2 regions of the Neptunomonas sp. ABH4_499 genome follow, and region 1 is predicted to be linked to the other one. Evidence: predicted binding sites of a transcription regulator. Region 1 holds the regulator's gene; the other holds the start of a gene.
The links. The regulator sigma-54, encoded in region 1, starts transcription at its own class of promoters, with help from an activator protein. The targets are predictions, from matches to a motif close to TGGCACNNNNNTTGCTNT.

Region 1 (4,675 bases):
TCGACCTCACGACCATCTTTAATCAGGTACACATCCGACGAAAAGCGCGTTGTGGTACCGATCAGTTTTGCTGCCGCGCGGGCGTGCAGTCCCAACTTGTTGATGATTGTGATGTTCTTTTCCAGCATCTCTTTATTATTTCCGGAATTAATGGGTGTTTTTCGATGTGCTTAGCTCGCGATGGCGAACGTTTACATTGTCGTTAGAGTGCACAAAGTGTGCAGTTAATCGCTCGGCTAAATAAACAGAGCGGTGCTGTCCACCGGTACAACCAATGCCTACGGTGACGTAGCTTCGGTTGTTGTCTGCAAAGTGGGGCAGCCAACGTTCCATGTAGCTTTTGATATCCTCAAACATGGACTCTACCAAGGCATCGCCTTCTAAAAAGTCGATGACCGATTGATCCAGGCCGGAGTAGCGGCGCAGCTCCGATACCCAGTAAGGATTAGGTAATACCCTGACATCAAACACCATGTCAACATCCATCGGTACACCGTGCTTAAATCCGAACGATTCAAACTGCAGTGAGAGCGCTTGGGTTTTTCGATCGGCTATGCGCAGTTTGATCAGATCACGCAGGTCATACAGTGACATATGCGATGTATCGATTTTGAGATCCGCGATCTCTGCGATGGGCTCTAGAAGCGCTTCTTCGTATTCAATGGCCTCGGACAGGCCGCGATTCTTGGTCGACATAGGGTGGCGTCGACGGGTCGAGCTGTAGCGTTTGATCAGCGTCTCTTGCGCGCAACCAATGAACAGAAGTTCGGCTTGGATGTTGGAGCGCGATTTGAAGTCTTGCCAAATCTCCGGCAGCTTTTCGAGGTTGCTGGTCAGATTTCGAGCGTCCACGCACACTGCGATCTTTTTCATTGTCGCCTCCTCTTCGAGGTGGCGAATCAAATCAGGGATCAGTAGTGCAGGTAGATTATCAATGCAATAAAAACCGATGTCTTCAAGAGCCTGAAGGGCAGAACTCTTACCCGATCCTGATAGGCCGCTGATGATCACCAGTTTCATGCTTTAGGTTCCAAATACAGTTTGAGCGATGCGCAGTAAATCTTCGTCGGACTGCGCGCTTCTAAGTTGGGCTCGGCAGCTTTCTTGGCTGAAGGATTCGGCCAGTTTGGCCAAGGTGTCTAGGTGTTCGTCACACGCCTCTTCAGGGACCAGTAAAAAGAACAACAGGTCGACGGGGCGTTGGTCGATGGCGTCAAAATCGATGGGTTCGCTTAGGGTAAATAAAGCCCCCATAGCGGTATCGATTCCGGCAAGACGGCAGTGGGGAATGGCAACGCCCTCCCCAATACCGGTACTGCCCAATCTCTCTCGTCCGATGAGTCCAGTGAATACAGCATCCTGATCAACCTCTTCACCGGCTGATTCTGCAATCAACTTGCTGGCGGTTTCTAATACGCGCTTTTTGCTAATGCCTTCTACGGCGTGAAGCGTTCTTGAAGGTGAAAGCAATGAGAGTATGGGCATAAGTGATGTAACGCCTTACTTATTTGTGGCTCTTGAGTTTTTCTTTGTGCTTAATGATTTGGCGGTCCAGTTTGTCGGTTACCGCATCAATCGCTGCATACATATCTGTGTGTTCGCTCGTTGCAAAGACTTCGCCGCCTGCGATGTGCATGCCAGCTTCTGCTATTTGACGTTGCTTATCAACACTCAGGGTCACTTGGACATTGGTGATGTTATCAAAATGCCTTTCCAGTTTATCAAACTTGGTGTGGACATATTCGGTCAGTGCATCTGTCAGTTCTAAGTGGTGACCTGTGATATTGATCTGCATACATGTCTCCTTAGACGATTGTTCGTCGTAGTGAGTCGTTATTAAACCAGACGCTTTCTTTCGTTAGAAGGGGCGATGCCCATCGCTTCGCGATATTTGGCAATCGTTCTTCGAGCGACCTGGATTCCCTCTGCATCAAGTAATTGAGCAATTTTACTGTCACTTAAAGGTTTAGCAGGATTTTCGGCCGCTATCAGTTTTTTTATCACGGCGCGAATGGCGGTTGACGATGCAGCACCACCATCATTGGTGCTGACATGGCTTGAGAAGAAGTACTTCAACTCAAAGATACCCCTTGGGGTATGCATGTATTTTTGGGTGGTCACACGCGATATCGTGGACTCGTGCATTTCGACTGCTTCGGCAATGTCATGCAACACCATTGGCTTCATGGCCTCCTCGCCGTACTCCAGAAAATCCGACTGCCTTTCAACAATCTGACTCGCAACTTTGAGTAGGGTTTCATTTCGGCTCATTAAACTCTTGATAAACCAACGTGCTTCTTGCAAGTGATTCTTCAAGTAGGTGTTATCAGCACTGGAGTCAGCTCGGCGGATGAGGTCGGCATACTGAGTGTTGATTCGAAGGCTAGGCGATGCATCGGAATTGAGTCGGGCTATCCACACGCCTTTGACTTTTTCAACGAATACATCGGGGATAACGTACTCCGCCTGGCTGGAAGAGATCATCGCGCCAGGTTGCGGGTTCAGCGATTGAATCAAAAGAATCATCGCTTGTAACTGTGGCTCTTTGACGCGCAGCTTACGCATCAGCTGTTTGTAATCGCGACTACCCAGCAAATGGATGTGATTCAGGCACAGCTGGAGCGTCTGCTCAAACAGCGGCGGTTTTTCTGGTAACTGCTTAAGCTGGATGGCTAAACACTCACCCAAGTCTCGGGCACCGACACCGGGTGGATCAAACTGCTGAATGCGGTGCAATACCGCTTCGATCTCTTCAATTTCGGTGTCTTGGAACTGCTCGGGTTCTTGCCGTTTGAAATCCTCAAGGAGCTCTTCGGTTGTGGTGCGAAGGTAGCCCTCAGGGTCGATCGCATCGATGATCGCCTCAGCAACCATTCGGTCTTCTAAGCTCATACGGGTTAGGTTGAGCTGCCAATGAAGATGATCTTGCAGGGTTTCTTCGGCCGTGTCGTTGGACTCCATAAAGTCATCGTCGTCACGGTGGGTGGTACTGCCTGAGCTGCTGGACGCGGTCTGGAAGGTGTCGTCCCAACTGGAGTCGGTTGAGAGCTCCGCTGGAATATCATCGTTCCATTGATCATCGACAGAGGCCGTATCAGCCATCTCGGCTGAGTCATTGCGCTCTTGTTGAGTCTCGCTGGCTTGAGCGGTGTAGTCTTCTTGTGAGTAATCGTCGGACTCAGCGCGCTCGTTATTGTCGTTGCCGGCCGAGTTGGAGTCTAACTCATCTCCCTCTTCATTGGTCTCCAGCATCGGGTTGCTTTCAAGCGCCGACTGAATCTCTTGCTGAAGGTCCAATGTTGATAACTGCAATAAGCGAATCGCCTGTTGCAGTTGTGGGGTCATGGTCAGGTGCTGACCCATTTTGAGTTGTAATGACTGCTTCATAAACTCCGCATCTACTCCAATAACACAGGTCGGTCAATTACAGCCGGAAGGACTCGCCAAGATAGGCGGCTTTCACTTGCTCATTGGCTAAAATATCAGCCGGTGCGCCTTCGGCTAGAATGACACCTTCACTGACGATATACGCTTTTTCACAAATGTCTAACGTTTCACGTACGTTATGGTCAGTGATTAACACCCCAATACCTCGTGATTGTAGGTGCTTTACGGTCTCTTTAATATCGTTGACCGAGATCGGATCGACGCCAGCAAAGGGCTCATCCAATAGAATGAATTTAGGTTCGGACGCGAGTGCCCTTGCGATCTCAACACGACGGCGTTCGCCGCCGGATAGGCTCATGCCTAGGCTGTCGCGGATGTGCGTAATGTGGAACTCTTGTAACAGGTTTTCAAGAGTGGCTTTACGATCACTTGGGGACAGATCTTTTCTAAGCTCAAGAATCGACATCAGGTTGTCTTCGACACTCAGCTTTCGAAAGATCGACGCCTCTTGCGGCAGATACCCAATACCTTGACGAGCACGATCGTGCATGGCGAAGGCCGTAATGTCTTGATCATTGATGAAGATCTGGCCTTTGTCGGCTTTAACCAAGCCAACAATCATGTAAAAACAGGTGGTTTTACCGGCGCCGTTTGGGCCCAGTAAACCGACGATCTCGCCGGCTTTGACCGTCATTGATACGTCACGTACCACGTGGCGTTTTTTGTACGACTTCGCCAAATGGGTGGCTTTTAACTCAAGTGACATAATGCTCAGTTGCCGTTCGGTTGAATAATCATCTGAACACGCTGACCTGAGTCTTTGCCGCCGTAAGCGTTCACACGTGCTTTGTCCATCTGGTATACGATTCGCTCGCCGCTGAACTGGTTTTTCTCCTGCTCAACTTTTGCGTTTCCAGATAGAGTGATGGTTTGTTTTTTCACTAGGTATTCAAGTGAATTACCATAGGCATCTGTAATGGCCTGATTGGCCGCTGCCTGCTGGCTGAATTTGGCCGGAGAGCCTGTAGCCACAATACGATCAACGGCGCGGTCTTTTTGGTAAAGACTGACTTTAGCGGCGCGGATCTTCATAGTGCCTTGAGTAATAGACACATTACCCGTGTAAGTCGTCACACCGGCTTTCTCGTCAATTTGCGCCGAATCAGCCGAAATGTGAATCGGTTGCTTACGGTCTTCTGGAAGCGCATTAACCATACTGGATGCGGTTAAAAGTGCGGCGCTCAACCAAACTTTCCAATTAAGGGTCGACATAAAAAGTCCCTTCAAC
Region 2 (4,675 bases), on a different contig from region 1:
ACGATAAAACTCACGGGCTGGCCTGTCTTACAGGGGTTCGTGGTGCCACTGATTAGTGACATTGGATTTGGTGTAGATCATGTCAGGTATTCTAGATACTGTAAACCTGCGTACCCAGATGGTGGGGCAGAACCGATTAGAGCTGTTGCTGTTCGGGCTTCAGACCGAACAGATCTATGGTATTAACGTGTTTAAAGTGCGGGAGGTTCTGCAATGTCCAGAACTTACCGAAGTACCACGTTTGACCACTGCCATCAAAGGTATGGCTCATATCCGGGGGGAAACCATTCCGGTATTGGACTTATCCGAAGCGATTGGCCGACCTGCTGTTCCCAAAGAAGATCAACGTAAATGCTTCTTGATTGTTGCGGAATACAACAAACGCACCTTGGCGTTTTTGGTTCGCAAAGTCGATCGTATCCTTAATACGCATTGGGATCAGATCATGGCTCCGCCAGCTGAGATCGGTGTGGAAAACTACCTAACGGCTGTCTTTGAGCACGAAGGTAAATTGATCGAGATCTTGGACGTCGAGCAAATCTTGGCTGACTTGTACCCAATGAGTACAGCGGTCAGTGAAGAGATCGCGACCAAAGAGGTGAAAACCAAAGCGGCTGAATACCACATCTTGTGTGTGGATGACTCCAGCGTTGCGCGGAACCAGATGAAGCGCACCTTGGAAGATTTGGGCATCAAGGTCACCACCTGCAATAACGGTGCGGCGGCTTGGAAGTTGCTCAAAGACTTAGCCGAGCGAGAAGTGGATATCTACGAGCACTTCTTGATGCTGATCTCCGATATCGAGATGCCGGAGATGGATGGTTACACCTTGGCGTCGATGGTTCGAGAAGACACGCGTATGGATAAGATGTTTATCGTCTTGCACTCATCGCTCAGTGGTGGCTTCAACGTGTCCATGGTTAAGAAAGTAGGTGCGGATGGATTCCTGGCGAAGTTCAACCCAGATGACCTTGCAGGTGTAGTGGTAGACAGGATTCGCAAGTTTGAAAAGCAACGCGGATAAGCGAAACTGATGAGTATCTCTATGACTGATCCACTTGGCAGTTTTACGATCTCCAAGGATGAATTCAAGCAGTTCAGTGAGTACTTGGAAAAAAGTTGCGGCATTCTTTTGGCCGAACATAAACAGTATTTGGTGCAAAGCCGGTTAGGGAAGATCATGAAAGAGCAGTCCATGAGCTCTTTGGATGATCTTCTTCGTGCATTAACGCGTGCCGGTAATGGGCGACTTAAAGAGCAAGTCATCGATGCGATGACCACCAATGAAACACTGTGGTTTCGTGACACCCACCCCTACGACCTCCTTAAAAACCAACTCTTACCTGAGCTGCAAACCAAAAAAGGGATGCAGCGGCTTCGGATTTGGTCGGCGGCGTGCTCAACCGGGCAGGAGCCTTACTCGATCAGTATGATTCTGGATGAGTACAAACAGGCTAACCCTGGGGCATTCCCATCCGGTGAGGAGATTCTGGCAACCGATATCTCATCCCATGTGTTGGCTCAGGCGCGCTCGGGTGAGTACGAGATGCTGGCTTTGGGGCGCGGGCTTGATAAAGGTCGCTTACAAAAGCACTTTAAAGCCACCGAGCGAGGCTCTTGGGTGATCAACCCGGTTATTCAAAATCGAGTGCGCTTTCAAAGCTACAACTTGATGAACGATTACAACTCTTTGGGTCAGTTTGACATTATCTTCTGTCGAAATGTGTTGATCTATTTCTCCTCTGAGTTGAAAGCCGACATCCTTAAAAAGATGCGTAAACAGCTTGCCCCAGGCGGCTATCTCGTTTTGGGGGCTTCTGAATCCATGACGGGCCTCAATGATTTTTATTCCATGGTGCACTGTCGCCCTGGGATTATCTATCAGGCGATTTAGACGCGAGCTAGCGTGCGTAATCAATTGGAAAAGCCAGGCGATGTGTCTGGCTTTTTTGTATCTGCCCGTTGGCAAGTAGCTCGATGGTTGGTCTGGCTGTTGCCGCTTGGGTAAGTGTTAAAAAGTAGGGCGGCAAACAGGCCTGTCGCTGCGAGTAGCCAGAGCGGCAGGCCCTTGCCGCTTTATCATTTTGAACGTTATTCCTCCTGCCTTATCTCTTATAAAGTTTAGTAAAAACATTGGTTTATGTTTTTGGCATCCTAATTGCTTTATATCTTGCAAGCATGATTAGGAGGCAACAATGGCCATCAGTTTCGATAAAGCACTTGGGGTACACGATGAAGCATTAACGCTTCGGACTAAGCGCACCGAAATTTTGGCCAATAATATTGCCAACGCAGACACCCCAAACTTTCAGGCCCGCGACATTGATTTTCACGCCATGCTTAAAGGTGAAATGAGTGTTAACTCGCCATTGGCGCTGGCCGAGACGGATACGGGGCATCAGAGCGGATTGATTGATCCTGATTATGCCGCCGATTTGATGTATCGCATGCCTACTCAACCGTCAGTCGATGGCAACACGGTTGATGTACAGCAAGAGATGGCGCGCTATACCGAGAATGCACTTGGGTTTCAGACCTCGTTTGATCTGTTAAATCGTAAATTCAAAGGCCTGACCTCAGCGATTAAGGGTGAATAACCATGTCATTAACGAACGTTTTTAACATTGCCGGTTCCGCCATGAGCGCCCAAACCGTGCGCTTGAACACCACCGCCAGCAACATGGCTAACGCGGACAGTGTGAGCTCCAGTGTGGATGAAACGTATCGTGCTCGTAAGCCTGTGTTTCGTGTAGAGCAACCAACGCTTGAGCAGGTTCATGACAGTGACAACGGCCTTTTGCCGGGACAGGGTGTTGAAGTGGCTGGCATTGTAGAGAGTGATGCTCCGCTTCGTATGGAGTACAATCCTGGGCACCCAATGGCCGACGAAAGCGGCTATGTCTATTACCCAAACGTGAATGTGGTGGAAGAAATGGCGGACATGATCTCAGCGTCCCGCGCATTTCAGATCAACACTGAAATTATGAATACGGCTAAGCAAATGGTTCAGCGTGTGCTGACCATCGGCCAATAACCTAGATAGGTTGCCACTATGTCTGAGATAAACAACAACGTCAGTGCTACATCGGTCTACGACCAGATCAATGCGGCCAACCAAGAGTCGAGCAGCAGCTCGTCTTCATCGGAAACGTCGGACAGTCAAATGTTCATGCAGCTGATGATTGCTCAGCTGCAGAATCAAGACCCGACCAGCCCGGCCGACACGGCGGACTTTATGCAACAAATCTCAAACATGACGATGGTCGAAAGCATGACAGAGCTGACCTCGACCATGACTGAGATGAGTTCCGAAATGATGGCAAGCCAAGCGGCGTTGCAGGCGTCGTCGATGGTTGGGCAGCAAGCATTTGTGCTGACCGATCAAGCCACGCTGACCGAAGGTGGTGTGATTGAAGGCGCTTACTCGCTGGATACCAGTGCTTCTAATGTGACGGTACAGATCTACGACTCAACCGGAACCTTAGTAGATAGCTGGTCAGAAGGTGCGCAAGCGACGGGCGAGCATTCGTTTGCTTGGGGAGGCGGCAGTAACGCTGCGGGGAATTACTCCGTTGTGATTCAACAGCAAAGTTCGGACGGCACAACATCGCAACTGGATTCTTACATTGGCCATACCGTTAACAGCGTAACGTTGGGTCAAAACGGTATTGGTATGAAGGTGAATACCGACGCAGGTGCTTACAGCACCAACGACATTCTCCAATTGGGGTAAATACACACCAGCCTCGATGGGGATCGGGCGGTAAAGGGTAATAGAGGGTAAAATTATGGCAGGTTTTAACACAGCAGTAACCGGTATCAAAGCCGCTACAACCGATCTGGACGTTGCCGGTAATAACATCGCCAACTCCAGCACCGTAGGTTATAAAGCATCGCGTACCGAGTTTGGTGATATTTATGCCACCGCAGTAGTCGGTGCAGGCTCCAGTAATAGCCCAGGCTCGGGTGTAACGGTTTCGGACATTGCGACCGACTACAGCGCCGGTACCATCGAGTTCACCAACAATAACCTGGATTTGGCGATTAACGGCTCGGGCTTTTTCCAGCTGAAAGATTACCAAGGTGGCACAACCTATACGCGTGCTGGTGCCTTTGAGCTAGACAGCGATGGGTTTATCGTCTCTAAAAACGGCAAAAACTTGCAGGGCTATGGTCTGGATGAGCAAGGCAATCAATTGCCGCTGCAAAACCTAGCGGTTACCGAAAAAGAGAGTGCGCCGCACGCCACTGAAACCATTGATCTGTCATTCAATATCGATTCAGCCGATGATGCTTCTTTGCTGTCACGTAGCTTCGATAAAACCAACGCCAGCTCTTACACATATTCTACAACCATTGAAACCTTCGACAGCTTAGGTAACTCGAACACCGTTCGTTACTACTTTGTTGAGCAAGCGCCAGTTCGTGAGCAGTTCCAGTATGACGTGAGCGCTTTGGATACGGCGGGTGGCGACAGCATGACCATCTCTGGTGTGGATTTAGCGACTCTGACAACGGCGATTGATTCGGGCACTGATTGGTCGACCGCTAATATGACCACTAACGAGATCACCTCGTTACGTACCGCTGATCCGCGTATCGATATCACAACCCTATCCTATACGGCTGCGACCAATACGCTGAATTTTGAGTTAAATGCGGACTCAACGAGTTA

Region 2: flgB (flagellar basal body rod protein FlgB) is a predicted target of sigma-54. The motif match lies at 2,148-2,165, and genes of this name have one in related genera.

The regions. Positions count from the first base shown of each region.
Region 1 is NZ_JBSWXK010000006.1:109,492-114,166, forward strand. It holds gene ACXAF9_RS08005 (HPr family phosphocarrier protein) at 1-128, opposite strand, end outside; gene rapZ (RNase adapter RapZ) at 148-1,020, opposite strand; gene ptsN (PTS IIA-like nitrogen regulatory protein PtsN) at 1,024-1,485, opposite strand; gene hpf (ribosome hibernation promoting factor) at 1,505-1,795, opposite strand; gene ACXAF9_RS08025 (RNA polymerase factor sigma-54) at 1,837-3,387, opposite strand; gene lptB (LPS export ABC transporter ATP-binding protein) at 3,425-4,153, opposite strand; gene lptA (lipopolysaccharide transport periplasmic protein LptA) at 4,159-4,659, opposite strand; gene lptC (LPS export ABC transporter periplasmic protein LptC) at 4,646-4,675, opposite strand, start outside.
Region 2 is NZ_JBSWXK010000003.1:56,113-60,787, reverse strand. It holds gene flgA (flagellar basal body P-ring formation chaperone FlgA) at 1-14, opposite strand, end outside; gene ACXAF9_RS03565 (chemotaxis protein) at 80-1,024, shown strand; gene ACXAF9_RS03560 (CheR family methyltransferase) at 1,046-1,894, shown strand; gene flgB (flagellar basal body rod protein FlgB) at 2,196-2,597, shown strand; gene flgC (flagellar basal body rod protein FlgC) at 2,600-3,034, shown strand; gene ACXAF9_RS03545 (flagellar hook assembly protein FlgD) at 3,053-3,733, shown strand; gene ACXAF9_RS03540 (flagellar hook protein FlgE) at 3,789-4,675, shown strand, end outside.